DNA from 3 places in the Xanthobacter sp. 91 genome. Region 2 is predicted to be linked to each of the others. Evidence: predicted binding sites of a transcription regulator. Region 2 holds the regulator's gene; each other region holds the start of a gene.
What was found. Region 2 encodes HrcA, which represses chaperone genes, less so after heat shock. Its sites were predicted from a motif close to GTTAGCACTCNCNNNNNGNGAGTGCTAAC; they were not measured.

Region 1: a site for HrcA is predicted at 5,083-5,111, ahead of groES (co-chaperone GroES). Genes of this name have one in related genera too.
Region 3: a site for HrcA is predicted at 1,714-1,742, ahead of groES (co-chaperone GroES). Genes of this name have one in related genera too.

Annotation. Positions count from the first base shown of each region.
Region 1 is NZ_JNIB01000001.1:2,262,995-2,272,669, forward strand. Features, by position in the region: gene A37E_RS0110705 (PepSY-associated TM helix domain-containing protein) at 1-729, opposite strand, end outside; gene A37E_RS0110710 (TonB-dependent siderophore receptor) at 735-2,762, opposite strand; gene glsA (glutaminase A) at 3,226-4,224, shown strand; gene A37E_RS0110720 (hypothetical protein) at 4,298-4,852, opposite strand; gene groES (co-chaperone GroES) at 5,156-5,446, shown strand; gene groL (chaperonin GroEL) at 5,500-7,146, shown strand; gene A37E_RS0110740 (protein adenylyltransferase SelO) at 7,594-9,105, opposite strand; gene A37E_RS0110745 (LysR substrate-binding domain-containing protein) at 9,312-9,675, opposite strand, start outside.
Region 2 is NZ_JNIB01000001.1:2,464,555-2,474,229, forward strand. Features, by position in the region: gene A37E_RS0111630 (response regulator) at 1-135, shown strand, start outside; gene grpE (nucleotide exchange factor GrpE) at 154-801, opposite strand; gene hrcA (heat-inducible transcriptional repressor HrcA) at 923-2,023, opposite strand; gene rph (ribonuclease PH) at 2,181-2,894, shown strand; gene rdgB (RdgB/HAM1 family non-canonical purine NTP pyrophosphatase) at 2,894-3,526, shown strand; gene hemW (radical SAM family heme chaperone HemW) at 3,580-4,752, shown strand; gene sppA (signal peptide peptidase SppA) at 4,840-5,805, shown strand; gene ihfB (integration host factor subunit beta) at 5,944-6,228, shown strand; gene A37E_RS0111670 (lipopolysaccharide assembly protein LapA domain-containing protein) at 6,234-6,554, shown strand; gene A37E_RS0111675 (hypothetical protein) at 6,643-6,870, opposite strand; gene A37E_RS0111680 (TetR/AcrR family transcriptional regulator) at 6,991-7,599, shown strand; gene A37E_RS0111685 (transporter substrate-binding domain-containing protein) at 7,630-8,502, opposite strand; gene A37E_RS0111690 (glycosyltransferase) at 8,641-9,675, shown strand, end outside.
Region 3 is NZ_JNIB01000001.1:4,372,540-4,382,214, reverse strand. Features, by position in the region: gene groL (chaperonin GroEL) at 1-1,164, opposite strand, end outside; gene groES (co-chaperone GroES) at 1,272-1,586, opposite strand; gene A37E_RS0120450 (usg protein) at 1,983-2,261, shown strand; gene A37E_RS0120445 (exopolysaccharide biosynthesis protein) at 2,498-3,100, shown strand; gene queA (tRNA preQ1(34) S-adenosylmethionine ribosyltransferase-isomerase QueA) at 3,115-4,203, shown strand; gene tgt (tRNA guanosine(34) transglycosylase Tgt) at 4,200-5,354, shown strand; gene A37E_RS0120430 (phytoene/squalene synthase family protein) at 5,406-6,296, opposite strand; gene A37E_RS0120425 (Mth938-like domain-containing protein) at 6,300-6,680, opposite strand; gene secF (protein translocase subunit SecF) at 6,690-7,784, opposite strand; gene secD (protein translocase subunit SecD) at 7,798-9,405, opposite strand; gene yajC (preprotein translocase subunit YajC) at 9,444-9,675, opposite strand, start outside.

The DNA.
Region 1 (9,675 bases), 200 kb from region 2:
CACCACGAACAGCCAGAGCCCGGCCGCGCGGTGCCAGTCGAGGTTCAGGCGGAAGGCGCTGCCGCCCTTGATGGTGAAGGCGGGGCGCCATTTGGCGAGGAACGGCCGGCCGCGCGGCAGGGTGAGCGCGAAGCCGACGAAGCCGTCCACCAGCCACAGCAGCGCCACCACCCCCATGAACAGCACGCCATAGACGCCCGGCAGGCTGAGGTTGTGGTGGAACTCGTAGAGGAAGGGCATCACCTTCAGCGCGGAGAAGCAGCAGGCGCCCCACAGGCGCGCGGCCAGCACCTCGCCACTCACCGGGTCCACCTGGAAGCTGTCGGCCGGAATGTCCATGGCCTCGCCGGTGGCGGGATCGATGGGGCCCATGGCGGCGACATCCGCCGGATGACCGGCCGGCGCCAGCGCCATGTACCAGACCCGTCCGTCGGGATGGCGGGCTTCCACCGCCCGCGCCAGCGCGTCGGGGGAGAGCGGCGTGCCCACCGCCGTGGCGCGGTAGGCCGAGGGGTTCAGCCATTCATCCAGCTCGTGGTGGAAGGCGAGTACGCTGCCTGTCAGCCCCGCCACCACCAGGAACAGCGCGGTGGAGAGGCCGAGGATGCGGTGCGCCCACACCAGGGCCGGCCGCAGGCTGAAGGGCTTGGCCGGTGCGGGTTTGGCCGGTGCGGGCTTGGCGGGCACGGTCTTGGCGGGCACGGTCTTGGCGGGCGCCGGCTTCGTCACGGCGCTCACCAGCGATAGCGCACGGAGGCGATCACCGAGCGTCCCTGCTGCCAGTACCAATAGCCCTCGTTCAGCAGCGCGTTCTGCTGGCCGAAGATGTTCTTGCCGTTCAGCTGGAACTTCCAATTGTCCTTTTCGTAATAGAGCGCGGCGTCCACCGGATATTGCGCGCCATTCTTGTAGAGATTGTTGGTATCCGACCAGAACGGGCCGATGTAGCGGATGCCGGCGCCCACGCCGAAGCCCTTCCAGTCACCGTCCTGCACCGTGTACTTGGCCCAGAGCGAGGCGATGTGCGCCGGCATGTTGGGCGGCGTGTTGCCGATGGTGGGCCGGTCGAGGCTGTTGATGATCTCGCCCTGGGTGAAGGTGTAGGCGGCGGTGAGGTCCAGCCCCTGCGCCAGCTCCACCAGCGCCTCCGCCTCGAAGCCGCGCACGCGCACGTTGCCCACCGGGAGATAGAAGAAGCTCACCGGGTCCGGCACGGCATAATTGTTCTGGGTGATTTGGTAGGCGGAGAGGGTGAAGAAGCTGCGCCCGCCCGTGGGCTGGTACTTCACGCCCGCCTCGTACTGCTCGCCGCTGGAGGGCTCCAGCAGCTGGCCGCTCTGGTCCACATTGATGGAGGGCAGGAAGGAAGTGGCGTAGCTCACATAAGGCGAGACGCCGTTCTCGAACGCATAGAGCAGGCCCGCCTGCCAGGTGAAGGCCTGGTCGTCGCGGTTGGCGGTGTCGATGCCGAAGCTGCTCTGGGTGGTGGAGGCGAAATCCTGCCGCCCGCCGATGAGGAAGCGCCAGCCGTTGCCGAATGCCATCTGGTCCTGGAGATAAAGCCCCACCTGGTTGAGGCCCGCGCCGTCGCGCGAGGTGATGGCCGGCATCACGAGGAGGTTGGGCACGTCGGGGTTGAAGATGTTCACGTCCCCCGCCGGGCCGTTGCCCATGCCGTAGGAACTGTCCAGCCAGAGATAGTCCACGCCGCCCAGCACCTTGTGCTCGACGGGGCCGGTGGTGAACTTGGCCTGCAGCTGGTTGTCGGCCTGGAAGCTGTTGACGGTCTCGACGTAGTTGGTCGCCGTCATGGAGATGAGCGGCCCGTTGACTACGCCATTGGCGTCCATCCACATGCTGTGGTTGTCGATATGGCCGTAGCGGACGTTCTGCTTGGCGCTCCACACGTCGTTGAAGGCGTGCTCCAGCTGGTAGCCGATCTGCTCCTGCGTCTGCTGGATGGCGTTGTACGTGGTCCCCATGGGGATCTTGGTGAGCTGGGTCGGGGTCTGCCAGTACTGGGTGTTCGAGGGCGTGCGGCTGTCCAGCACGCTGCCGAGGATGGTGAGGCGCGTGGTGTCGTTCTGGAACGTCACCGAGGGGGCGAGGAACAGGGCGTTGTTGGTGCTGTAGCTCACCGTGCCGTCGGCGGCGCGGGCGACGCCGGTGAGGCGGTAGAGCACGCTGCCGTCCGTCGTGGCGCGGCCGCCCACGTCGAACGCGGCCTGCGACCAGGCGGGATCGCCGAGCTGGCCTTCCACTTCCGCGAAGGGCGTGTCCACCGGCATCTTGGAGATGCGGTTGATGAGGCCGCCCGGCACCGTCTGGCCGTAGAGCACGCTGGCGGGGCCCTTGATCACGTCGATGCGTTCGAGGCCGTAGGTCTCGGTGCGCCAGGAGGCGAAATTGGCGCTGGGCTGGGCGAGGCTGTCGCGGAAATTGCCGCGCGCAGACACCGAGAAGCCGCGGATGTAGATGTCGTCGAAGCGCGGATCGTAGCCATAGGAGCCGGTGAGCACGCCGGCGGTGTAGGACACGGCGTCCACCACGTTCTGGACGCCCCGGTCGTCCATCTCCTGCCGCGTGACCACGGAGACGGAGCGTGGCGTGTCGATGAGCGGGGTGTCGGTCTTGGTGCCGGCGCCGGAGCGGGTCGCCACATAGCCGTCCACCGGCCCCCAGGCGATCTCGGCCACGCCCTCCACCGTTACCGTGGGCAGGGCGACGGACGGCGCTGCCTCCTGCGCCAGCGCCGTACCCAAGGCGAAGGGCGCCACCAGGGCCGAAGAGACCAGGGCCGAAGAGACCAGCAGGGATTTGGCTGTAACCGCAAGTGTCGAGAATGGCCCCGCCGCGTGACTATGCCGGCTTGCGCCACCGGATTGGCCGTTGTTCTGACGGCGGGGCCGGGGTGGAGAGACTGTATAAACGGACATTTCGGGCTCGGGGCAATTGGGACTACTTTATGCTCTTTTATTAATCAGATACCGCTGGGGCAATAAGCAGGGTGGTATCGCGGGTAATATTGGATTGTCTACAAACGATAACGCTTCTGATCTGTGTGTTGGTTTGAAATAGACTAATTCCAGTCAGGGCCTTTTCCTCCTTATGGCGCAAAGCACTGGGCACGCCGGACCCGTCCGCCGTGGCACAGCTTGTGCTTCGCTCGCCGGGACGGCCCCGCGGACCCGTGGTCCAGGTGCGCGGCCGGCAAGGGGGATAAAGATGGATACGAGCCCGCACGCGGCTCCCGCCGCGCCGGTCGGCCACGGGCTTCAGACGGTGGTGCGCCACACCTATGAGCGCACCCGCTCCGATACCTCCGGCGCGCTCGCCGATTACATTCCCGAACTGGCGCGGGTGGACCCGGACCGCTTCGGCATCGCCGCCGTGTCGGTGGAGGGGGAGGTGGTCGCGGTGGGCGATGCCGACGTGGCGTTCACCATCCAGTCGATTTCGAAGGCATTTGCCTTCTGTCTCGCCCTTGAGGTGGCCGGCCGCGAAAAGGTGCTCTCCCGCGTCGGGGTGGAGCCCTCGGGCGACGCCTTCAACGCCATTGTCTTCGATGCCAAGACCAACCGGCCCTTCAACCCCATGGTGAATGCCGGGGCCATCACCGTGTCCGGCCTGTTGGTGGAGCATCTCGGCGCCGAGGCGCTGGAGTTCGTGCTGGATCGCTTTTCGGCGGCGGCGGGCCGGCGGCTCGCGGTGGACGAGGCGGTGTTCCGCTCGGAGGCGGAGACGGCCCACCGCAACCGCGGCATCGCCCACCTCCTCACCAGCGCCGGCGCGCTCACCGCCGGGGTGGACGCGACGCTGGACCTCTATTTCCGCCAGTGCTCCATATTGGTGACGGCCAGCGACCTCGCCCGCATGGGGGCGACTTTGGCCAATATCGGCGAGAACCCGCTCACCGGCACGACGGCTTTCGCGGTGGACGCGGTGCGCGCCACGCTGGCCGTGATGTTCACCTGCGGGATGTACAATTTCGCCGGCAACTGGGCGTTCGATGTGGGCGTGCCGGCCAAGAGCGGGGTGGGCGGCGGCATCCTCGGGGTGGTCAACCGCCAGCTCGGCATCGCCACCTATTCACCGCGGCTCGACGGGCGCGGCAATTCCGTGCGCGGCATCGCCGCCTTCCGGGAACTGGCCGAGGAACTGGGCCTGCACGTGTTCGACCCCACCAACCGGGGGTCCGCCATGCTCAGCGCCCTCGGGCGCTGAGCCATTCTTGGGTTTTTTGCCGCCTTCGGGCGGTGAGCCTCCGGCGCAGAAGAGGGGCGCGCGGCCCCTCAGGTCATGAGCAGCGCACGTAGACCATGGTGCCGTAGCGCTTGGCCACTTCCGGATCGACGAACTTCAGCACCAGGATGTTGCCGTCGAAGCGCACCACCTGACGGTCGCGCTCGCCGCCGGCCGGGTCGTCCGGCGGGCCGATGTAGACCGGGCCGTTGCCCACCTGCTTCGACACCAGCTCGGTGAGCTTGTTGTCGTCGGCGAGGTACATCATCACGCCGCCATTGGTGCCGGCGGTAATAACATACGGCTGGTTGCCGCAGGAGGCCTTGGCCTGGGCTTCGGTGCGGGTGGCGTCGTCCGGCCGGTGATAGGCGGCGAGGCCCCAGCGGCCGACGAGGCGGTCGGGCGGGATCGGGCTGGTAAAGACCGGGCGCGCGGCCGGCGGGGGCGCGGAAGGGGTGGTCTCGCAGCCGGCGAGGCCGAGGGCCAGCACGGCAAGGGCAGCGCCGGCCAGCGCGGCGCGCGGCCGCCCGAAGGCCGTCCATCCGAACGCGGACCGCCCGAACGCAGATCGCTCGAAAGCAGACTTGGATCCCGCAACCATCTTCGTCATGTGCTTTCCGAGGCCTCCCGCCGCCTGGAACAAGAATGCGACCACCCAGGCAGTCGCCTGACCATAAAGGCTTGCGCCGTCGACGTCGATGCCGTCCGCATCGCCCCCGCCCGCCGTCAAGCCTCAGCTCTTGAACAGCTTATCCCACGGCTCGTTACCGCTTTGCTAGCCCACCGATTGCTGCAGCGCGCCTTGACGTTCGCCGGGCGCGCCCTTATCTCCGCGACGAGCTTGGCACTCTTCATTCGGGAGTGCCAGAACGGCGGGCCAAGGCTCGCGCTCCCCCCGAAGAGGTAACGACCCATGTCCTTCCGTCCTCTGCACGACCGCGTGGTCGTCAAGCGCATCGAAGCCGAGCAGAAGACCGCCGGCGGCATCATCATCCCCGACACCGCCAAGGAAAAGCCCCAGGAGGGCGAGGTGATCGCGGTGGGCGCCGGTGCCCGTGACGAGAGCGGCAAGCTCGTCCCGCTCGACGTGAAGGCCGGCGACCGCGTGCTGTTCGGCAAGTGGTCCGGCACCGAGGTCAAGATCGACGGCCAGGACCTGCTCATCATGAAGGAAAGCGACATCCTCGGCGTCATCGCCAAGTGATGCGTCCGCGCTTCTGAGCCGGTCCACCGAAACAGAATCACAAGGAGGCCGTTATGGCTGCCAAAGAAGTAAAGTTCTCCTCGGACGCGCGCGAGAAGCTGCTGCGCGGCGTCGACATCCTCGCCAATGCGGTGAAGGTGACCCTCGGCCCCAAGGGCCGCAACGTGGTCATCGAGAAGAGCTTCGGCGCCCCCCGCATCACCAAGGACGGTGTGTCGGTGGCCAAGGAGATCGAGCTCGAGGACAAGTTCGAGAACCTCGGCGCCCAGCTCGTGCGTGAGGTCGCCTCCAAGACCAACGATCTCGCCGGCGACGGCACCACCACCGCCACCGTTCTGGCCCAGGCCATCGTGAAGGAAGGCGCCAAGTCGGTCGCCGCCGGCATGAACCCGATGGACCTGAAGCGCGGCATCGACCTCGCCGTCGCCGCGGCCATCGCCGACATCCGCGCCCGCGCCAAGAAGGTCTCCTCCTCCGCCGAAGTCGCGCAGGTTGGCACCATCTCCGCCAACGGCGATGCCTCCATCGGCGAGATGATCGCCGGCGCCATGCAGCGCGTGGGCAACGAAGGCGTCATCACCGTCGAGGAAGCCAAGACCGCCGAGACCGAGCTCGAAGTGGTCGAAGGCATGCAGTTCGACCGCGGCTATCTCTCTCCCTATTTCATCACGAATGCGGAGAAGATGATCGCCGACCTGGAAGAGCCCTTCCTGCTCATCTTCGACAAGAAGCTCTCCGGCCTCCAGCCGATCCTGCCGGTCCTTGAGGCCGTGGTGCAGACCGGTCGTCCCCTCGTCATCATCGCTGAGGACGTGGAAGGCGAGGCGCTCGCCACCCTCGTGGTCAACAAGCTGCGCGGCGGCCTGAAGGTCGCGGCCGTGAAGGCTCCCGGCTTCGGTGATCGCCGCAAGGCGATGCTCGAGGATATCGCCATCCTCACCGGCGGCACCGTGATCTCCGAGGATCTCGGCATCAAGCTCGAGAACGTCACCATCGCCCAGCTCGGCCGCGCGAAGAAGGTCATCCTCGAGAAGGAAAAGACCACCATCGTGGACGGCGTCGGCGAGAAGGCCGACATCGAGGCCCGCGTGAACCAGATCAAGGCGCAGATCGAGGAGACCTCCTCGGACTACGACCGCGAGAAGCTCCAGGAGCGTCTGGCCAAGCTCGCGGGCGGCGTCGCGGTGATCCGCGTCGGCGGCTCGACCGAGGTCGAGGTGAAGGAGAAGAAGGACCGCGTTGACGACGCGCTCAACGCCACCCGCGCTGCGGTGGAAGAGGGCATCGTCCCCGGCGGTGGTGTCGCCCTGCTCCGCGCCAAGGCGGCGGTGGAGAAGGTCACCTCCGACAACGCCGACATCAAGGCCGGCATCAAGATCGTCCTGCGCGCCCTCGAGGCCCCCATCCGCCAGATCGCCGAGAATTCCGGCGTGGAAGGCTCCATCGTGGTGGGCAAGGTGCAGGAGTCCAACGATCCGTCCTTCGGCTTCAACGCCCAGACGGAAGAGTATGTGGACATGATCGCCGCCGGCATCGTCGATCCGGCCAAGGTCGTGCGCACCGCCCTCCAGGACGCCGCCTCCATCGCGGCCCTGATCGTCACCACCGAGGCGCTCGTCGCCGAGCTTCCCAAGCGCGACAGCGGCATGCCCTCCATGCCCGGCGGCGGCATGGGCGGCATGGGCGGCATGGACTTCTGATCCATCCACCGGTCCAGAAATGAGAGAGGGCGCGGCTTCGGCCGCGCCCTTTTCTTTTGCCGGTTCCCCGGACAAGCGACACCGAAGGTGGAGCGCTGATCCGGGGGCCAGCGCGAAACTCCCGCGAAGCGGGCAAGGCCTGAGAGCGTCGGGGGAAAGAAGCGCCTTCGGCGAACTCTTGCGCTGGGTCCCGGCTCGCATTCCGCTGACGCTGCATGCGTCCGGGACGCGAGGGCGGGACGGGATGTCGCCGCCGGTTCCCCGGACAAGCGACGGCGCGGCCGGAGCGCGGATCCGGGGTCCAGCGCACGAGTTCCCGCGCAGCGGGGCAATGCCTGAGAGCGCTGGGGCCGGAAGCGCCTACGGCGGCCCTTTGCGCTGGACCCCGGCTCGCATTCCGCTCACGCTCCATGCGTCCGGGGCGCGAGGACTGTCCACATCACCCCCTCACGTCCCGCAGAACGTGCGATACCCCTCCATGGACGGCGGCAGCCCCGCATAGGCGGCGAAGTCCGTCTGCTCGTCATAGGGCCGCGCCAGCACCGTGTTCAGCCGCTCGAAGGGGCTAAGGTCGCCGCGCTCGATGGCGGCGGCGATGACCTCCTCCACCAGATGGTTGCGGGGGATGAAGAGCGGGTTCACCGCATCCATCCCGGCACGGATGTCGGCGCCGGATCGGCCGGTTTCGGCGAGGCGCGCGCGCCAGCGTTCGGCCCAGGTGTCGAAGGCTTCCCGGTCGAGGAACAGGTCGCGCACCGGCCCGCCCGCGTCCTCGTCCTCCGCCAGCGCGCCGATGCGGCGGAAGGTGAGGGTGAAGTCGGCCCTGGAGCCGATCATCACGTTGAGGAGGTCATGGGCGAGCGCCACATCCGCTTCGCTTGCCTCCGGCAGCCCGATCTTGGCGGCAAGCCCGGCGTGGTAGGCCGCATAGAAGCGCTTCGGGAAGGTGCCGAGCGCCGCATTGGCGGCGGCGATGGCGGCTTCCCGGTCCTCACCCATGATGGGGATGAGGCATTCGGCGAAGCGGGCGAGGTTCCAGTGGGCGATGTCCGGCTGGTTGCCATAGGCGTAGCGGCCCATCTCGTCGATGGAGGAGAAGACCGTGTTGGGGTCGTAGGCGTCCATGAAGGCGCAGGGGCCGTAATCGATGGTCTCGCCGGACACCGACATGTTGTCCGTGTTCATCACCCCGTGGATGAAGCCGACGCACAGCCACCGCGCCACCAGCGCCGCCTGCCGGCCGATCACGCCGTCGAGCAAAGCGAGATAGGGGGTCTCCGCCCCCTTAAGGTCGGGATAATGGCGGGCGATGGTGTAGTCGGCGAGCTGCTTCACCGCGTCGAAGCTCTTGCGGGAGGCGAAGAACTGGAAGGTGCCGATGCGGATGTGGCTCGCCGCCACCCGCGCCAGCACGCCGCCGGGCAGCGCCCGGTCGCGCAGCACCGGCTCGCCGGTGGTGACGGCCGCGAGCGCCCGCGTGGTGGGAATGCCCAGCGCCGCCATGGCTTCGCTGACGATGTATTCGCGCAGAACCGGCCCGAGCGCCGCCCGCCCGTCGCCGCGACGGGAGAAGGGGGTAGGGCCGGAGCCCTTCAATTGGATGTCGCGGCGCAGCCCGTCCCGGCCGACCACCTCGCCGAGCAGGATGGCGCGGCCATCCCCCAGCTGCGGCGAGAAATGGCCGAACTGGTGCCCGGCATAAGCGAGCGCGATGGGCTCCGCCCCCTCCGGCACCGCAAGGCCGGCGAACACGGCGACGCCTTCGGGGGTCGCGAGGGCGGAGGGGTCGAGGCCCAGCAGCTCGGCGAGGGCGGTGTTCACCTTCACAAGGGCCGGCGCCTCCACCGGAGTGGGGAGAACGGGCGCATAGAAGCCGGCGAGGTCGCGGGCATAGGAATTGTCGAACGGGAAGGCGGGGGACGCTTTCGCGGGCGGTTGCGGGGTGGCGCTGGTGGTCATCGGGGGCAATCTCCGCCGGGCTCGAAAAGGGGCAGTCCCGGACCGAACGATCAGAAAAGGGTGCCGGGTTCGTCCCAGCCTGTCCAGCTTGAGCGAGTTATGCGTTGCCTCCGCTCAATCGCCGCGCGGGGTTTTTGTGCTGCCTTCGCTCAGGCGCCGCGCGGGCTTAGGGGCGTTGCCCTCGCTCAATCGCCGCGCGGGCTGGGTCACGCCACCGCGTAGAGCGGATGCTCGCGCCGCAATTCTTCCTGCAGCACCTCTTCCACCTTCTGGAGCGCCGGGGGGCGGACGCCGGGGCGGGTGTAGAGCAGGAATTCCATGTCCGGCAGCGCCGCGCGGTCGAGGTCGGCGACGATGGCGAGGTCGGGCCTGAGCGCCCGCGGCGAGCGCACGGTGACGCCCATGCCCGCCCCCACCGCCGCCATCAGGCCCGGCAGGCTGGGGCTGGTGAAGGCGATGCGGAACGGCCGCCCGGCGGCGTTCAACGCGGCGATGGCGGCCGTGCGGCAGGAGCACGGGTGCTCGAACAGCACGAGGGGCACCGGCGCCTCCCGGTCGAGGCGGAGGTGG
Region 2 (9,675 bases):
GACGCGCCGCGGGTGGCCAAGCCGTACACCAGCCGTGTCATCGCCGATGCGCTTGCCGACCTCATCGGATCGGGTCGCGGCCCAGGCGGCAGCGACCGCGGGAGGCGGGATGTCGCCGCCTCCAACGATATGTGATCTTCCAGAGAGCCTGATTCAGGCCGCGCCGGCGGCCTTGTTCGTCTCAGCCTTCGGGCCACCGCGGGCGACACCGACCATGGCGGGCCGCAGAACGCGCTCGCCGATGACGTAGCCGGCCTGCACCACCTGCACCACGGTACCGGTCGGCACGCTCGGGTCCGGCACCTCGAACATGGCCTGATGAAGGTTGGGATCGAACTTCTCCCCCTTCGGCTCGATCTTGCGGATGCCGTGCTTCTCCAGCGCCTTCACGAGGCCGCGCTCGGTCAGCTCCAGTCCGTCCAGCAGCGCCTTGAAACTGCCTTCTGCGGTCGCCTTTGCGTCCGCCTCTACCGAGCCGAGGGCCCGGGCGAGATCGTCCGCCACGTTCAGCACGTCGCGGGCGAAGGAGGCAATGCCGTAGGTCTTGGCGTCCTGGATTTCCTTCTCGGCGCGGCGGCGCACATTCTCCGCCTCCGCGAAGGCGCGCAGGAACTTGTCCTTGAGGCTCGCGATCTCGCCTTCCAGGCGCGCCTTGTCGCCCGCCGGGTCGCCGATGGCGGCGTCCGCCATAGCGGTGGCTTCCGCCTCGGCGGTCGCCTCGTTCACCTGCGCATTGCCCTGCGCGGCACCGTTTTCGCTTGCGTCGCCGCCGGTCTCGGGCGCGCGCTTCTGCTCGCTCATCCGGTTACTTCCCCTGCCTTGAGATTCGCCCGAGGTCACTACGCCACCGGGCAAAGGCCAATCGTCCCGGCGCATATCGGGGCGATGGGGGGAAAAATCAAGTCGTGGTGATCCTTATCCCTCACGCAGCGTCCGCACCCGGTGCGCCCAGTACCCGGCTCACGAGGCGGGCGGTGAAGTCCACCATGGGGACGATGCGGCCGTAATTGAGCCGCGTCGGGCCGATGACACCCAGCACGCCCAAGACGCGTCCCTGCCCATCGCGGTAGGGCGCGACGATGGTGGAGGAGCCGGAAAGGGAGAACAGCCGGTTCTCCGAGCCGATGAAGATGCGCAGCGCCTGCGCCTCCTCCGCCCGGCCGAGCAGTTCGGAGACCTCGCGCTTGGTCTCGAGATCGTCGAACAGCAGGCGGATGCGCTCCAGATCCTCCAGCGCCCTGAGATCCTCCAGCAGCTTCGCCTGACCGCGCACAATGAGGGTCCGCTCGCCCGGCCCGTCGCCGGACCAGGAGGCGAGCCCCGCCTCCACCACGCGGGCGGTCAGGGTGTCGAGGTCGCGGTTGATCTCGGCGAGCAGGCTCTCCATCTCCTGCCGGGCGTCGGAGAGGGTGCGGCCGCGGATGTGGGCATTGAGGAAATTGGTGGCCTCGGTGAGGGCGGAGGTCGGCAAGCCGGGCGGAAGGGCGAGCGCGCGGTTTTCCACCTGCCCGTCCTCCGATACGAGGATGACGAGAGCGCGGCCCGGCTCCAGCGGCACGAATTCCACATGCTTCAGGCGGGGGTCGGTCTTGGTGGCCGTGACGACCCCGGCACCGCGGGCGAGGCCCGAGAGCAAAGCGGAGGCTTCCTGCAGAACGCCTTCCACCGTGGTGGTGCGTGCGGCGGCGAGCACCTGCGTTTCGATATTGGCCCGGTCACGCTCGTTGACGTCGCCCACCTCCATGAGCGCATCGACGAAGAAGCGCAGGCCGCGCTCGGTGGGCAGGCGCCCGGCGCTGGTATGGGGGGCATAGATCAGCCCGGCCGCCTCCAGGTCCGCCATCACGTTGCGGACCGAGGCGGGAGAGAGGGTCATGGGGATCAGGCGGGCAATGTTGCGCGAGCCCACCGGCTCACCGGTGGCGAGGTAACTCTCCACGATCTGGCGGAAAATCTCGCGCGAACGCTGGTCGATCTGCGCGAGGCCGCCGGTCGAGAGGGGCAGGAACGGATCGAGCGCCACGGGTTCAGCCTTCGGAGCCAAGGATTTCGCTGGCTCTAATGTGTCCCTCGCCGGGGCTGGGTTCAAGCGCCACGCGGGGGCTCCTACCGCCCTTGCTTTCCTCCCGGCGCGCGGCGCTCTAAAAGGAGCGCCCATGACGCACAAAGAGGTATCCATTATGCGGCCCAGCAAGCGCGCCCCCGACGAGATGCGCGCGGTGTCCTTTGAACGGGGCGTGATGCGCCACGCGGAAGGCTCCTGCCTCGTGAAGTTCGGCGACACCCACGTTCTCGTCTCCGCGACGCTGGAGGAGCGCCTGCCGCCGTGGCTGAAGGGCCAGGGACGCGGCTGGGTGACGGCGGAATATTCCATGCTGCCCCGCGCCACCCACGACCGCACCCGACGCGAATCCACCACCGGCAAGCAGTCCGGCCGCACCCAGGAGATCCAGCGGCTGATCGGGCGTTCGCTCCGCTCGGTCACGGATCTCGTGGCGATGGGCGAGAAGCAGATCACCATCGACTGCGACGTGCTCCAGGCCGACGGCGGCACCCGCACCGCCTCCATCACCGGCGCCTGGATCGCGCTTCATGATTGCCTGAGCTGGATGAAGTCCCGCTCCATGATCAAGGAGATGCCGCTCAAGCAGCACGTGGCGGCGGTCTCCTGCGGCATCTACGAGGGGACGCCGGTGCTCGACCTCGATTATGCCGAGGATTCGGTGGCCGAGACCGATGCCAATTTCGTCATGACCGGAACTGGCGGCATCGTGGAAATCCAGGGTACGGCGGAAAAGACGCCCTTCACCCAGGACGAACTGCTCTCGCTGCTGTCGCTGGCCCGCTCGGGTGTGGATCAGCTCGTCTCCCTCCAGAAGCTGGCGATCGGCTGATGGCGCGCCAGCTCACCGGCCGGCTGGTGGTGGCCACCCACAATCCCGGCAAGCTCATCGAAATGAAGATGCTGCTGGAGCCTCACGGGGTGGAGGCCGTCTCCGCTGGCGAGCTCGGTCTGCCCGAGCCGGAGGAAACCGAGACCACCTTCGAGGGAAACGCCCGCCTGAAAGCTGTGGCGGCGGCCAACGCCGCCCAGCTTCCGGCGTTTGCCGACGACAGCGGCCTCGTCATTGACGCCCTCGGCGGTGCGCCAGGCATCCACACAGCCCGTTGGGCGGGACCCGACCGCGATTTCGAGATGGCCATGGAGAAGGTGGAGGCCGAACTTCGGAAGGTCGGCGCCACCGAGCCCGGCCAGCGCCATGCCCGCTTCGTCTCGGCGCTCTGCATCGCCTGGCCGGATGGGCATCTGGAGGAGTTCGAGGGCACCGTGGACGGCACCCTCGTTTGGCCGCCCCGTGGCGCCAAGGGGTTCGGCTACGATCCCATGTTCCTCCCCGAGGGCCATGTGAAGACCTTCGCCGAGATGACGGCCGACGAGAAGCACGGTATGCCGCCCAAGGGCTTCGGCCTTTCCCACCGTGCCCGCGCCTTCCTGAAGCTCTCGCAGGCTTGCCTGAAGGGGTGAGCGCAATCTTGGATCAGGCTCCGTCCGCGAACCCTCCGGCACGCCCTCTCCCGATGGGGGGCGAGGGTGTTGACGGCATCGAGGACACGCAGGGCGGCTTCGGTGTCTATGTGCATTGGCCGTTCTGCAAGGCCAAATGCCCCTATTGCGACTTCAACAGCCACGTCCGGCTCGTGCCGCCGGACGAGGCGCGCTACATCGCGGCCTTCCGGCGCGAGATCGCCCACATGCGGGCCCTGTCGGGACCGCGAAACGCGGAGACGGTCTTCTTCGGCGGTGGCACGCCTTCCCTCATGGCCCCCACCACCGTCGGCGCGATCCTGGAGGCCATCAACGAGGCCTGGCCGCTCACTGCCGATGCCGAGGTGACGCTGGAGGCGAATCCGACCTCCGTGGAGGCGGAGCGGTTCCACGGCTATCGGGCTGCGGGCGTCAACCGCGTCTCCCTCGGGGTGCAGGCCCTGGACGATGCGGACCTCCAAGGGCTCGGGCGGATGCACTCGGTCGCCGAGGCGCTGGCTGCCGTGGGCATCGCGCGCCGTGCATTCGATCGTGTGTCCTTCGATCTCATCTATGCCCGTCCGCGCCAGACGCCCGAAGCCTGGGCGGCTGAGCTGCGGCGCGCGCTCGCTGAAGGCTGCGAGCACCTGTCCCTCTACCAGCTCACCATCGAGCCGGGCACGCCGTTCGAGCGGCTGTACGGCGCCGGCAAACTCATCCTGCCCGACGACGACCTGTCTCGCGCCCTGTGGGACGTGACGCAGGAGGTGACGGCGCAGGCCGGCCTTCCCGCCTACGAGGTTTCCAACCATGCCCGGCCGGGTGCCGAGGCGCGGCACAATCTTGTCTACTGGCGCTATGGCACTTACGCCGGCATTGGCGCCGGAGCCCATGGACGGCTGGTGTCGGGCAACATCCGCCATGCCACATTCACCGAGCGGTCGCCGGAAGCGTGGCTGAAGCGGGTGGAGGCGGACGGGCACGGCATTATTTCCGACGAGACGCTGTCGGCAGCCGAGCAGGCTGACGAAATGCTGCTCATGGGCCTGCGCCTGAAGGAAGGCTTGGACCTCGCCCGCCATGCCCGCCTCGGCGGCCGCGTGGATCCGGAACGCCTCGCCACGCTGGAGGCGGAAGGGCTGGTGGCGCTCAATGCCGGACGGCTGTGCGTGACCGCCGCTGGATTTCCGGTCCTCAATGCCGTGATCGCCGCGCTGGCGGGTTAGGTTCGCCACGCGGGAACGCTTGCCAACGCCGTGCCGCCTGCTTAAGTCCGCGTGGGGCTTGGGACTGCCTGCCGAGGAACGCGCACCATGTCGCTGGATGCCGACCAGATCGTCGAACGCCGCCGCCTCCGGCGGAAGGTCACATTCTGGCGCGTGCTCGGGGTGCTCGGCGTCGTCGCCGCCGTGGCGGTAGGCGTGTCGGCCCTGCTTGGCCGTGATATTCCCGCCTCCTCGCCCCATGTGGCGCGGATCATGATCGGCGGCATCATCCGCAACGATCGCGAGCGGGTGGAGCTTCTGGAGGAGATTGGACGCTCCCGCGCCAGCGCCGTGATCCTCTCCATCGACAGCCCTGGCGGCACCGTTACGGGCTCCGAGCAATTGTACGACGCGCTGCGCCGCCTCGCTGCCAAGAAGCCGGTGGTGGCCGTCGTGGAAGGCGTCGCCGCCTCCGGCGCCTATATCGCGGCGCTGGGCGCCGACCACATCGTGGCCCGTCGCAATGCGCTCGTCGGCTCGGTGGGCGTGATCTACCAGTTTCCCAACTTCACCGAGCTTCTGAAGACCGTGGGCGTGACCATGGAGGACATCAAGTCCTCTCCGCTCAAGGCCTCGCCCAACCCCTACACGCCGGTGACACCGGAGGCGCGCGCCGCCGTGGATTCGCTGGTGAAGGACAGCTACGCCTGGTTCAAGGATCTCGTGGGCGACCGTCGCAAGCTCTCCGACGCCAAGCTCGCGAACGTCTCTGACGGACGCGTTTTCACCGGTCACCAGGGCCTCGAACTCCAACTGGTGGATGAACTCGGCGACGAGCGTACCGCCCGTGCTTGGCTCGCCCGCGAGAAGGGCGTGAGCGAGACCCTCAAGGTCCGCACCTGGCGCACCAAGGAGGTCGGGGACGAGTTCGGCTGGCTTCTGGGCGCTGCGCGCGGCGTTGTGAGCGCTCTCGGCTTCCCGCAGGCAGCGGCGCTCCTGACGGATGCGGCGAAAGGCGCGCTGGAGCGCAGTCAGCTTGACGGTCTGTTGGCCCTCTGGCACCCTCGGAGCTAGGGTTAAGATTGCGTTCACAAGCGCTTGGCGGCCATCCGACAAAACCGATAACAACGCCGGACGTCCGGCCGCCCACCGTCAGGGATGCAGGGCTTTGGCTTGCTTTCGGCGGATGATTTCGAGGGAACTGGGGCCAACATGATCAAGTCCGAGCTCGTCCAGAAGATCGCCGAGGCCAATCCGCATCTCTACCAGAGGGATGTGGAGAACATCGTCAACGCCATCCTGGAGCAGATCGCATCCGCGCTGGAGCGCGGTGATCGTGTCGAACTGCGCGGCTTCGGAGCCTTCTCGGTGAAGAAGCGCGACGCCCGTGTCGGCCGCAACCCGCGCACCGGCAAGCAGGTGGACGTGAGCGAGAAGACCGTTCCCTACTTCAAGACCGGCAAGGAGATGCGCGAGCGTCTCAACACTGGAAAGTAGGCCCCGTGAGCCGCTTCCTCTCCATTCTCATCGGCCTGCCCCTGGCGATCCTTGCGATTGCGCTCGCAGTTGCGAATCGCAAGCCGGTCGTCCTCTCCCTCGATCCGTTCGCGCCGGACCATCCCGCTTTGTCGGTGACGCTGCCGCTGTTCGCCATCATCTTCGCTGCGGTGATCGTCGGGGTCATCGCCGGCGGGGTTGTCACCTGGGCGCGGCAGGGCCGTTATCGTCGGGAGGCCCGCGCCGCCCGCCGCGAGCACAAGCGGACCGAGGCGGCTCGCCCGGCTCCGTCCTCGCAGCTCGGTCTGCCGGCACCGCGGCACTGAGCCTTCCCTTCCGCGAAGCCTTGTCTCCCGCTCTGCGTCGATCTGCAGGAGCCGTCCCGTGCGAACGGGGCGGCTCTTTCGTTTCGGCTCACGCCCGCGTGCCGTCGGGACGAGAGAGGTGCCGCCGTGCGAGGGGGAGCACGAGGTGCACCATGCCCATCACCATGGGCGGAACCGCGAGAAGCGTGGAGGCCCAGATGGGCCATCCCGCGGTGAGGGGCGACAGGAGCGCCAGGATGGCGTTGATGAGGGCATAGGCGCCGATCATCATCAGTCCCAGAAAGCGCAGGTGGGCGAGAATGGCGAGACTGCTCATGGCATCATCTCCCGAAGCAGCGTGGCGTGGATTGATATAAACGGAACGATCCGTTCCGATATGGTTTGATATATACGCCCCGTTTCGTTATGCAAGAGGAAAGTTGCGGAAGGCCTTCAGATGCCCGAAACCAGCCATGCCGATCGTCGGCGCTCATCTATCGGCGCACGGCGCAATCCGGATGCGGAGGCGGCCATTCTGACGGCGGCGCGCGCGCTGCTCGCGGAACGCGGCTATGCCGGCTTTTCAATCGAGGAGGTGGCGCGGCGCGCCGGGGCCGGCAAACCGACCATCTATCGCTGGTGGGCGACTAAGGCAGACCTGCTGATCGACGTCTACGCGGCGGAGAAGGCGAGCCACATGGCCTTGCCCGATACCGGCGCTCTCTGGAGCGATCTTCTCGCCTATACCCGCGCCTTGTGGGGGTTCTGGCGGGACACGGCCTCAGGCAGCATCTTCCGGGCACTCATCGCCGAAGCCCAGACGACCGAGGCTGCCCTTTCGGCGCTGCGCGACAAGTTCCTGCCCGACCGGCTCCGCGACCTGCGCCACATGTTCGAGCGCGCAGCGGACCGCGGTGAGATCCGTGCGTCGGAAATCGACGACCTCCTCGGCCTCTATATCGGCTTCAACTGGCTGCACCTCTTGACCGATCGCCTCGCCGACGATGCGCCCGCGATCGAACGCACGGCACGGCTCATCGCCGGCCAGCCGCCCGGCGGCTCTTGAGCGCCGGCCCGGCATTTCCGATGGCGCGAGTCAGTAGAAGCCGACCGGGAACCAGCGCAGATAGAGGTCGGTATAGACGCCCTTCTCCCAGATGCGCTGGAGGGCGAAGTCGATGGCGTGGCGCAGGGTATCGTTGCCGTCCTTCACAGCCACGGAAAAGCCGTCTCCGAAGAAGCGGCTTTCGGTGAAGGGGCCGCCGACAAAGCGACAGCAGCCGGCGCTGTCGGTGCCGTTCAGCCAGAGCGCGAGGGTGATGCCGTCGCCGAACAGAAGGTCCACCTGCCCGGCCTTCAGCGCCTCCTGCGCCGCCTTGAGGTCGGGGTAGGGGCGGATGGCGGCCTCGTTGAAGAAGGAGCGGAGATAGGCTTCGTGCGCGGTTCGGCTCACCACGGCCACCTTCTTGGAAGCCACCTCTTCGGGCGTCGCTTTCGCCAGCGTCTCCTGGCTGCGGCCCACGAAGCGCGCCGGCGTGCCGAGGTAACGCTCGGAGAAATCCAGCGTCGCCCGGGAGGCCGGGGTTGCGACGAGGCCGGCGATGGCCGCTTCCGCCCGGCCCTGGTCCACCACGTCCGCCACATTGGCGAACGCCGCAGTCTGGAAGCTGCAGGTGACGGAAAGTTCTGCGCAGATCGCCCGCGCCAGATCGATGTTGAAGCCGGAAAGAGCCCCAGTGGAATTGATGAAGTTGAAGGGCGGGTAATCGTCCGTCGTGACGAAGCGCAGCTCCTTCGGGAGCTTGGCCGCATCGGGGCGCTCGAGCCGACGCTCCACGTTCCAGAAATTCGGCACGACCACCGGCGTGATGGCGATCTTGTCGGCCCGTTCCACCAGAGGCGGGGGGCCGCCCTGCGCCGGCTTCACCTGTCCCGCCGGCGGCTGCTGGGCCCCCGCGGCTCCTGCCATCAACGCCACCGTGGCCAGAACCAGAGCTTTGAGGCCGGCCTGAAGCGTGGGCGTGCGGCGGCCCGCACGGATGCTCAGGAAAGAGGCTGGTGGAAGCATTGCGGCAAGCTTACCCTAGGGTTGCATGAGGGTCGGGGCATGGTGGGGGATGCCGGTGCCGCCCGCAAGGGGCGAAGCCATGTAAGCCATGACGCGGGCGAGGACCATCGCGACCTTGGGCGCGAGCGGGTCCGCGCTCAGGATGATGTGGCCGCTGCCGTCCCGCTGCCGGCATCCCTCCCGCGCACCGTGCTGGCCTCCGAGCTTCGTCCCTATCGCGATCATGTGGATGCCGACGAACTGCATGCGGCTGCCGTGCGAGCCGGACTCGTCGGGGTCGGTGTCGACGAGGTGCTGGTCGCCTCAGGTGCACTTGATGACGAAACCGCCACGCGTCTCCTTGCCCGCGATCTCGGTCTTCCCGTTGGGGCGCCAAACCTGGCGAACCTGCCAGACGACCCGGCGATGGCGGAGGCCGTGCTGCGTACAGGCACCCTCATGCTGGGGACCGGCAGTGGCCGACCACGCTTCGTGATGGCGGCGCGTGGCCGCATCGTCCGGCGGCTTCGACGGGGGCTGAAGCGGGATGCGGGTCTTGCCTCGCGCGTGGAATTGATCAGCCCGGCGGCGCTTGCCCGGCGCGTCGACGCGGTTTGCGCGCCCAGCTTCGCCGCCGCCGCGACGGCACGTCTCGTCCTGTCCGATCCGCTCAAATCGGCGTCGACACTGCGGCCCGGCCGCATCGTCGGGCTCGCGGCCGCCGCCATCGGCCTGCCGCTCGCGCTGCTCCTGGCACTGGCGCCGGAAATGGGCCTTCTCGCCGTTCAGGCGGCTCTTTCGCTCGTCTTCCTGGCGTGGATCGCCCTGCGACTCGCCGGCTGCCTCTATGTGCCGCCTGAGGAGCCGGTGCCGGCCCTCGATGCGCGGTCTCTGCCGGTCTATTCCCTCCTGGTGCCGCTCTATCACGAGACGGCGAGCCTGCCGCTGCTGGTCGCTGCCCTCTCGGCGCTCGACTATCCCCCCGAGAAGCTCGACATCAAGCTCGTGGTCGAAGCGGACGACCATGCCACGCGCGCAGCCATCGCCGCGCTCGAGTTGCCGCCGCACATGGCGGAGGTGGTGATCGCGCCGGTT
Region 3 (9,675 bases), 1.9 Mb from region 2:
CTCGACCTCGGTCGAGCCGCCCACGCGCACCACGGCAACGCCGCCGGCGAGCTTGGCGAGGCGCTCCTGGGCCTTCTCGCGGTCATAGTCGGAGGTGGTGGTCTCGATCTGCGCGCGGATCTGGGCGATGCGCGCCTCAATGTCGGCCTTCTCGCCGGCGCCGTCGACGATCGTGGTGTTCTCCTTCTCGATCACCACCTTCTTGGCGCGGCCGAGCATGGAGAGGTTCACGCTGTCGAGCTTGATGCCGACTTCCTCGGAGATCACGGTGCCGCCGGTCAGGATCGCGATGTCCTGCAGCATGGCCTTGCGGCGATCGCCGAAGCCCGGAGCCTTGACCGCAGCCACCTTCAGGCCGCCGCGCAGCTTGTTCACCACGAGGGTGGCGAGAGCCTCGCCTTCCACGTCCTCGGCGATGATCAGCAGCGGACGGGCCGACTGCACCACCGCCTCGAGCACGGGCAGCAGCTCCTGCAGGCCGGCGAGCTTCTTCTCGTTGATGAGGATGTAGGGCTCCTCGAACTCAACGCGCATCTTCTCCGCATTGGTGATGAAGTACGGAGAGAGATAGCCACGGTCGAACTGCATGCCTTCCACGACATCCAGCTCGGTCTCGGCGGTCTTGGCTTCCTCGACGGTGATGACACCCTCGTTGCCGACCTTCTTCATCGCCTCGGCGAGGAACTTGCCGACCTCGGCGTCGCCGTTGGCGGAGATGGTGCCGACCTGGGCGATCTCGTCGTTGGAGGTCACCTTGCGCGAGTTGGCGGCGAGGTCCTTCACGATGGCGTCCACCGCGACGTCGATGCCGCGCTTCAGGTCCATCGGGTTCATGCCGGCGGCAACCGCCTTGGCGCCTTCCTTCACGATGGCCTGGGCCAGCACGGTGGCGGTGGTGGTGCCGTCGCCGGCGAGGTCGTTGGTCTTGGAGGCGACCTCACGCACGAGCTGGGCGCCGAGGTTCTCGAACTTGTCTTCCAGCTCGATCTCCTTGGCCACCGACACACCGTCCTTGGTGATGCGGGGGGCGCCGAAGCTCTTCTCGATGACCACGTTGCGGCCCTTGGGGCCGAGCGTGACCTTCACGGCGTTGGCGAGGATGTCGACGCCGCGCAGAACCTTGTCGCGCGCGTCTACGGAGAATTTCACGTCCTTGGCAGCCATGTGGCGTGCTCCTTCAGATTGGGACGATTAAACGGAATGGCGAATGCCGCGGGACCGGGCGCCTGGGGCTGCCTCGGCCCTGCGACTGAAAATCAGGCCGCCTGAGTTCAGGCCGCTTTCTTGACGCCGGCCGCGTTCTCGATGACGCCGAGGATGTCGCTCTCCTTCATGATGAGGAGATCCTGGCCGTCGATCTTCACTTCGGTGCCGGACCACTTGCCGAACAGCACGATGTCGCCAGCCTTGACGTCGAGCGCCACCAGTTCGCCCTTCTCGTTACGGGCGCCGGGACCGACCGCGACGACTTCGCCCTGCTGCGGCTTCTCCTTGGCGGTGTCGGGGATAATGATGCCGCCGGCCGACTTCTGCTCGGCCTCGATGCGCTTGACGACCACGCGGTCGTGCAGGGGACGGAAACCCATAGGGAGACCTCCGGTTCGATGTTGTCCATCGGGGTTGCCTGTTTTGAAGGCGCCGGGAACCCCTCAACCCGGCCCGACCGCGATCTAAGGGCGGCAAATTGGAGCCGCAAGGGGTCGGCTCAAAAAATTTAGCACTCAAGGGAACTGAGTGCCAGCAGCCCGTCTCCCTTCAGTTTGAGCGGAAGCCGGGCGGCTCGCCGGCTACGCACAGCGCGAGCCCGGGCGCGGCCCGGCGCTGTCAGCAGTCCGGATCGAAGGCTGCTAGAGCATTGTTTTTGCAGACGGAAACCAATCTTTAGCCTTGGCCACGGCAAAGTGCGTAGCCGACAATGAAGTGTCCGGTCCCGTCTTCCCCAGCCCTGTTGGCGGCGGGGCCGCGGATTGGAGGTGTGACCCATGGCTGCCAAGGTGTCGCGTGACTTCGTCCTGCAGATGGAAGGCTACGGCCTCGCCACGGCCGAGATCCTCTATCGCATGCCCGACCACCCCGGCCTGCTCCAGACCTTCCTCTGGCAGGACTACGACCTGTGCCCGCGCTTTCCGGAGCTGAACAAGTTCCTGGAATTCTGGCGACGCGAGATCGAGGGGCCGCTCCATTCCGTGCGCGTCGCCCATTCCGGCCTCATCAAGCCCGCCGAGTTGCGGTCCGTGGACGGAATGTTCCTTTTGAACTGATGTGGAGCAATCTCCCTGCGTCAGGGACTTTCCGTATCAGTCAACGGTCTTTATGGTTTCGATCGGGCGGTGAGGACATGCACGTCCCCGCGGGGGTGGGGCGTGCATGTCCGCTCAATTCCATGTGCGGCGTGATGGGAACAGCGCAGGCCTGACCCAGCGGAATTTTTGCGCCCCAGTGCCCTCCCGCTGCCGTTTTCCGGTTGTAGCTGAAGCGTCCATTCCATGAGGGCGCCTTGGATCACCGCACGCCACGAACATCCGAACTCCTGGCCGCCGTGCTCGCCGCGCAGGAGGCGGATCAGGTCGCCATCGGCGATCTGGTGAACGCGCTGCGCAATCGCGCCTTCGGCATTCTCTTCCTCATCTTCGGCATACCCAACTGCATCCCCATGCCGCCGGGCATCCCCGTGGTGTGCGGCATCATCCTGGGCCTCATCGGCCTGCAGATGATGCTGGGCCGGCAGGAATTGTGGCTGCCGGCGTGGATTGCCCGCCGCACCTTCTCCCGCGCCATGCTGGAATCGATCGTCACCCGCTCCCGGCCGTGGATCGAGCGGTTCGAGCGCGTCTCCCGCCCCCGCTTCGAAGAGTTCGCCGGCCCCACGGCCCGGCGGATCGTGGGCGCGACGGTGGTGGTGCTGGGCTTCATCCTGCTGCTGCCCATCCCCTTCCTCGGCAATCTGCCGCCGGGATTTGCCGTCTGCATCTTCGGCCTCGGCCTCGTGGAGCGGGACGGCCTCGTCATCCTCGCCGGCTTCGGCGCGACGATCCTCGGGCTGATGGTGACAGCGCTGATGAGTTGGGCCATCTACCAGGGCGCCATCGCCATCTTCTGAGACCTTCCCCCTCCATGCGTGTCGACGCCTTCGATTTCCACCTCCCCGAGGAGCGCATCGCCCTGCGCCCCGCCGAGCCGCGCGACACGGCGCGGATGCTCGTCGTCCGCCCCGGCGCCACGCCGGAGCTGGAGGACCGCATCGTGCGCGACCTGCCGGACTTCCTGCGGCCCGGCGATACGGTGGTGGTGAACGACACCCGCGTCATCCCCGCCGCGCTGGAGGGCGTGCGCTCGCGCGAGGGCGGCTCGGACGTGGCGTTGGAGGCGAACCTCATCAAGCGTCTCGCGCCGGACCGCTGGCGCGCCTTCGCCAAGCCGGGCAAGCGCCTGCGGGTCGGCGACCGCATCCGCTTCGGCGGCGAGGGCGGCGCCTGCCTGCTGGGCACGCTCGATGCGACCGTTGCGGCCAAGGAGGACGACGGCTCCATCGTCCTCGCCTTCGATTTCGCCGGAGACGTGCTGGACGAGGCGGTAGCGGCCGTGGGGCACATGCCCATCCCGCCCTATATCGCCGCCCGCCGCCACGAGGATGCGCGGGACAAGGACGACTACCAGACCCTGTTCGCCCGTGTCGCCGGCTCGGTGGCGGCGCCGACCGCGAGCCTGCATTTCACGCCGGACCTTATCACCCGCATGGCCACCGCCGGCGCGGCGCTGCACAAGGTGACGCTGCATGTGGGCGCCGGCACCTTCCTACCGGTGAAGGCCGATGACACCTCCGGCCACACCATGCACGCCGAGTGGGGAGAAGTGACGCGCGAGACGGCCGACGCCCTCAATGCGGTGAAGGCCAAAGGCGGGCGCATCTTCACCATCGGCTCCACCTCCACCCGGCTGATCGAGAGCGCGGCGGGAGAGGACGGCGCCATTCGGCCCTTCGTGGGGGAGACGGACATCTTCATCACCCCCGGCTACCGTTTCCGCGCGGTGGACGGAATGCTCACCAACTTCCACTTGCCGCGCTCGACGCTGGTGATGCTGGTGGCGGCCTTCATCGGCCATGAGGCGCAGAAGCGCGCCTATGCCCATGCGATTGCGGAAAATTACCGCTTCTATTCCTATGGCGATGCGTGCCTGCTTCTGCCACAAGGCGGCGCATGACGTCCGAAACGCCTGCCGACACCTTTTCCTTCACCCTCTCCGCCACCGACGGCGCCGCCCGCACCGGCTTCGTCTCCACCCCGCGCGGGCGCATCCGCACACCGGCTTTCATGCCAGTGGGCACGGCCGCGACGGTGAAGGGGCTCTATTTCGACCAGGTGAAGGCGGCGGGCGCGGATATCGTGCTCGGCAACACCTATCACCTCATGCTGCGCCCCGGCGCCGAGCGGGTGGCGAAGCTCGGCGGCCTGCACAAGTTCATGCGCTGGGACGGGCCGATCCTCACCGATTCCGGCGGCTTCCAGGTGATGAGCCTGTCGAGCCTGCGCAAGATGAGCGAACAGGGCGTCACCTTCCGCTCCCATGTGGACGGCGCCTATCACGAGATGAGCCCGGAACGCTCGGTGGAGATCCAGGGCCTGCTCGGCGCCGACATCCAGATGCAGCTCGACGAGTGCGTGCGCTTGCCCTGCACCGACGAGGAGGCCGAGCGCGCCATGCGCCTGTCGCTCCGCTGGGCGGAGCGTTCCAAGCGCGCGTTCGAGACGCAGCCCAAGGGCCGCGCGCTCTTCGGTATCGTGCAGGGCGGCGCCGTGCCGGCGCTGCGGGTCGAGTCGGCCCGCGCCCTCGCGGACATGGACTTCCCCGGCTATTCCATCGGTGGCCTTGCGGTGGGCGAGCCGCAGGAGGTCATGCTCGCCATGATCGAGACGGTGGCGCCGCACCTGCCGACGACCAAGCCCCGCTACCTCATGGGCGTCGGCACGCCGGACGATCTGCTGGAGAGCGTCGCGCGCGGCATCGACATGTTCGACTGCGTGATGCCCACGCGCTCCGGCCGGCATGCGCTGGCCTTCACCCGCTTCGGCCGCATCAATCTGAAGAACGCCCGCCACGCGGAAGACCCGCGTCCGCTGGACGAGGAGAGCGACTGCCCGGCCTTGCGCGATTATTCCCGCGCCTATCTCCACCACCTCGTGCGCTGCGAGGAGATGCTGGGGGCCATGCTGATCTCCTGGGCCAACATCCACTACTACCAGCAGCTCATGGCCGGCGCCCGCGCCGCCATCGCAGCGGGCCGGTATGGGAACTATGTGGCCGAGACGAAGGAAGGCTGGGCGCGGGGCGACCTGCCGTTGTGGGAAGGCTGAAGGTCGGCGGCGTGGATGCCCCGGATGAACCGGGGCATGACAGCGCAAGCCTCAGAACCAGATGCGTCCGCGCACGGCCTGCTGGGCGGCCCACCACATGGCGAACTGACGGCGGAAGGGGGAGAGGCCGGCGGGCTGGCGGAACGGGTCGCGCACCCTGGCCAACGCCTTGAGATCACCGGCCACCAGCGCCAGCGGCAGGAAAGGTGCGGCGATGGAGGTGGCGGCATAGGTCTGCCCGGCCGCCTCGCGGGCTTCCCACAAATGGCGGGCCGCCGTCTCCCGCAAGTCCGCCAGCGCCGCCAGCAGGCCCGGCGTGACCGAGCCCGACACCGCCTCCTCCCGACCCACGCCATGGCGGGCGAGGACATCCAGCGGGATGTAGCATTGCCCGCGCGCGGCATGGATGGGGAAAGCGCGCATCAGGCCAGTCATGGCGATGGCGACGCCGCCGTGCCCCGCAAGGTCGCCGGAGCGACCCACGTCCGGCAGCAGAATCAAGGCCGAGAGCTGGAGCAGCGCCGAGGCGGTCTCGCCGGCATAGCCTTCGAGATCGCCGACAGTGGGCATGGGATCATCATACAGGTCGAAGACCCGCGCATCGGCCATGGCGATCAGGCTTTGGCGCGGCAGGCGGAAGCGCGCGATGGTGTCGATGAGCGCGGCGGCAATGGGATGCCCGGCCACATCGCCCCTGCCCTCCCCCTCGATCACCTCCCGCCACCAGGCGAGTCGCACCTCGCCGGGCAGCGCCTCGCGCACCACCTCACGCACCCGGGCGACATCCAGATTGTAGGCGTAGAGGGCGAGCAGGTGCTTGCGCTTGTCCTGCGGGGCGAACAAGGCGGCGAGGAAGCGGTCGCGATCCTGCGCCTGCACCTGTGTGGCGCAATAGGCATAGGCTTCGTCGAGCGCCTTGTCGTCGAGCGCCGGGTTTTCCATGGCTCAGACCGCGATCAGCGCCGCACCGACCCGCCGGCCCTCGGCGAGGAGCACGTTGTAGGTGGCGGCGGCGGAGGGCGTGGGCATCAGCTCGAACCGGATGCCGGCCTCGCGCAGGATCTGCTTGAGCGGCTCCTTGAGGTGCGCCGGGTCCTTGCCCGTGCCGATGAGGAGCAGCTCGACGGCCCCGGCATCCACCACCACGGGCGCGAGCGAAGCGGCATCGATCTCGGCCACGCGCACCGGCGCCCAGCCGCGGATGCCGGACGGCAGCGCGAGGATGGAGCCGGCATGGGACATGCCGGCGAAGTGGAAGAAGGTGTCGCCATAACCGTCGATGGCGACCTGCCGCGGCAGGAAGGGCGCGCCGTCCGGGGCGGCCACGTCCGCGCCTCAGGCCTTGGCCGGACGCGCGGGACCGGCCTTGCCGTTGGGCTTTCCGTTCTTGCCCTTGCCGCTCTTGGACGACACACCGGTCGCAGGCGCGGCCTCGGGCGGGACTCCGGCAGCGGCGTCCTTCGCCTCCAGCTTCACCAGCTCGTCCAGCTCCTTCACTTCCGGATCCGCCGCGTCCTTGGTGGGGAGGCTGACCGTGGAGGCACGCAGGCCGAGATGGATGAGGATCGGGGCGGCGACGAAGATGGTGGAATAGGTGCCGATCACCACACCCACCGTCATCGCCAGCGAGAAGCCGCGCAGCACCTCGCCGCCGAAGAAATAGAGCGCGAGGGTGGCGAAGAAGGTGGTGGTGGAGACGATGATGGTTCGCGAGAAGGTCGCGTTCACCGCGATGTCGAGCAGCTCGGGCAGCGGCAGCTTCTTGTAGCGGCGCAGCATCTCGCGGATGCGGTCGTACACCACCACCGTGTCGTTGAGCGAATAGCCCATGATGGTGAGGATAGCGGCAATGGACGTGAGGTCGAAATCCACGCCGAACGCCGAATAGATCATCAGCGTGACGAAGATATCGTGCAGCGTCGTCACGATGGCGCCGACGGCGAACTGCCACTCGAAGCGGAACCACAGATAGGCGAGCACCGCTACCGCGCCGAGCACCAGCGCGAGGATGGACTGACGCACCAGCTCGCCGGACACGCTCGGGCCGACCGTCTCGACGCGCCGGACCGTGTAATCGGTGCCGAGCACGCCGTTCACCTTGGCGAGGATGGCCTGCTGGGCCTCGTCCGTGGTGCCGAAGGCGCCGATGCGGATCAGCACGTCCCGCGGCGAGCCGAACTCCTGGATCTGCACGTCGCCCACGTCGAGGTCGGTCAGGTGCTCGCGCAGCGCGCCGATGTCGGCCTGCTGCTGGCTGGTCTGCGCCTCGATGAGCGTGCCGCCCTTGAAGTCGATGCCGAGGTTGAAGCCGTGGATGGCGAACAACAGGCACGCAACGATGGACAGCGCCGCGGAGAACGGGAACGTCCAGTGCCGCAGGCGCATGAAGTGGATGTTGGTCTGCGCCGGGATGTAATCGATCAATGGCATGTGCGGCGCACCTTCAGATGGGCAGCTTCGCCGGCCGCCGCCACTTCACCCAATAGGCGATCATGAGCCGCGTCAGGGTGTAGGCGGTGAACATGGTGGTCAGAAGGCCGAGGATGTAGGTGACGGCAAAGCCGCGCACCGGACCCGACCCGCCCATGAGGAACAGGATGACCGCCGTGGCGAGCGAGGTGATGTTGGCGTCGAGGATGGTGCCCAGCGCGTTCACGAAGCCCTTGTCGATGGCCGAGATGGCCGACCGGCCTTCCCGCGCCTCGTCGCGCATGCGCTCGAAGATGACGACGTTGGAGTCCACCGCCATGCCGATGGTGAGCACGACGCCGGCGATGCCCGGAAGGGTCAGCGTGGCGCCGAGCACCGACTGGAGCGAGAACATCAGGATGATGTGCACGGCCAGAGCGATGAGCGCGAACAGGCCGAACAGACCGTACACGGCGAGCATGAACACGGTGACCAGGCCGCCGGCCACATAGGCCGCGGTCTTGCCCGCGTGGATCGAGTCGGCGCCGAGGCTCGGGCCGACCGTGCGCTCCTCCACCACCTTCAGCGGGGCCGGCAGGGCGCCGGCGCGCAGCAGGATGGCGAGATCGTTGGCCTGCTGCACGGTGAACGCGCCGGAAATCTGGCCAGCGCCGCCGAGAATCGGCTCGCGGATCACCGGGGCGGAGATCACCTGATTGTCGAGCACGATGGCGAACGGCCGGCCGACCGCTTCCTGCGAGACGGTGGCGAAGCGCTTGGCGCCATTGTTGTTGAAGCGGAAGGAGACGATGGGCTCGCGCGAGTTCTGGTCGAAGCCCGGCTGGGCATCCACCAGATCCTCGCCGGAGACGCGGACCTGCTTTTCCACCAGATAGGGCTGGCCGTCCTGGCCCTTCAGCACTTCCGATTCCGGCGGCGCGCGGCCTTCCAGCGCCTGCTGCGGCGACATGGACTGGTCCACCATGCGGAAGGACAGCTTGGCGGTCTGGCCGAGCAGGTTCTTCAGGCGCTGGGGGTCCTGCAGGCCGGGCACCTGCACCAGGATGCGGTCGAGGCCCTGGCGCTGGATGTTGGGCTCCACCGTGCCGAGCTGGTCGATACGGCGGCGGATGATCTCGATGGACTGCTCCACCGCCGAGCGCATCTTGGCGGAGAGGCCGGCGTCGGTCAGTTGCAGCGTTACGACGCCATCGGCGCCGGACGAGACGGTCATGTCCATCTCGCCGGAAGAATTGCCGAACAGCGCGTTGGTCACGGGCGCGGCGAGCTTCTTCAGCTCGGTGACGGCCTTCTGCGTGTCGTTGGGGTCACGCAGGCGGAGCGTCACGCTGGTGTCGCGCAGCGCGAGGTTCGAATAGCCGATCTTCTGGTCCCGCAGCACGCGGCGCACTTCGTCGCGCAACTGCTCGGTGCGTTCCTTGCGGAGCGCCGGCCCGTCCACCTCGAGGAGGATGTGCGAGCCGCCCTGCAGGTCGAGGCCCAGCGTGACCCGGCTCGACGCCAGCCACGACGGCAGGCGGTCGAGCATGCCCGGGGAGAGCACGTTGGGCAGCGCGAACAGGAACCCGATGGCGATGGTGATGAGGATCGCCGCGGTCTTGAGACGGGAGAAGTGCAGCATGTCGCGCGCGGTCTTTCAGAAAGCGTGAGGCGGCCGGATCAACCGGCCGAGGCCTCGTCCTTGGCCGGTTCGCCCTTGGCGCGGACGGTGACGATCTGCGAGCGCATCTGCCGGATGCGGACGTTGTCCGCGATCTGCAGCTCGACCTCCTCGCCGCCCTCGATCACCTTGGTCACCTTGCCGACCAGACCACCGCCGGTGACGACCACGTCGCCGCGGCGCAGGGAGTTGACCATCTCCTGATGCACCTTGGCCCGCTTCTGCTGCGGC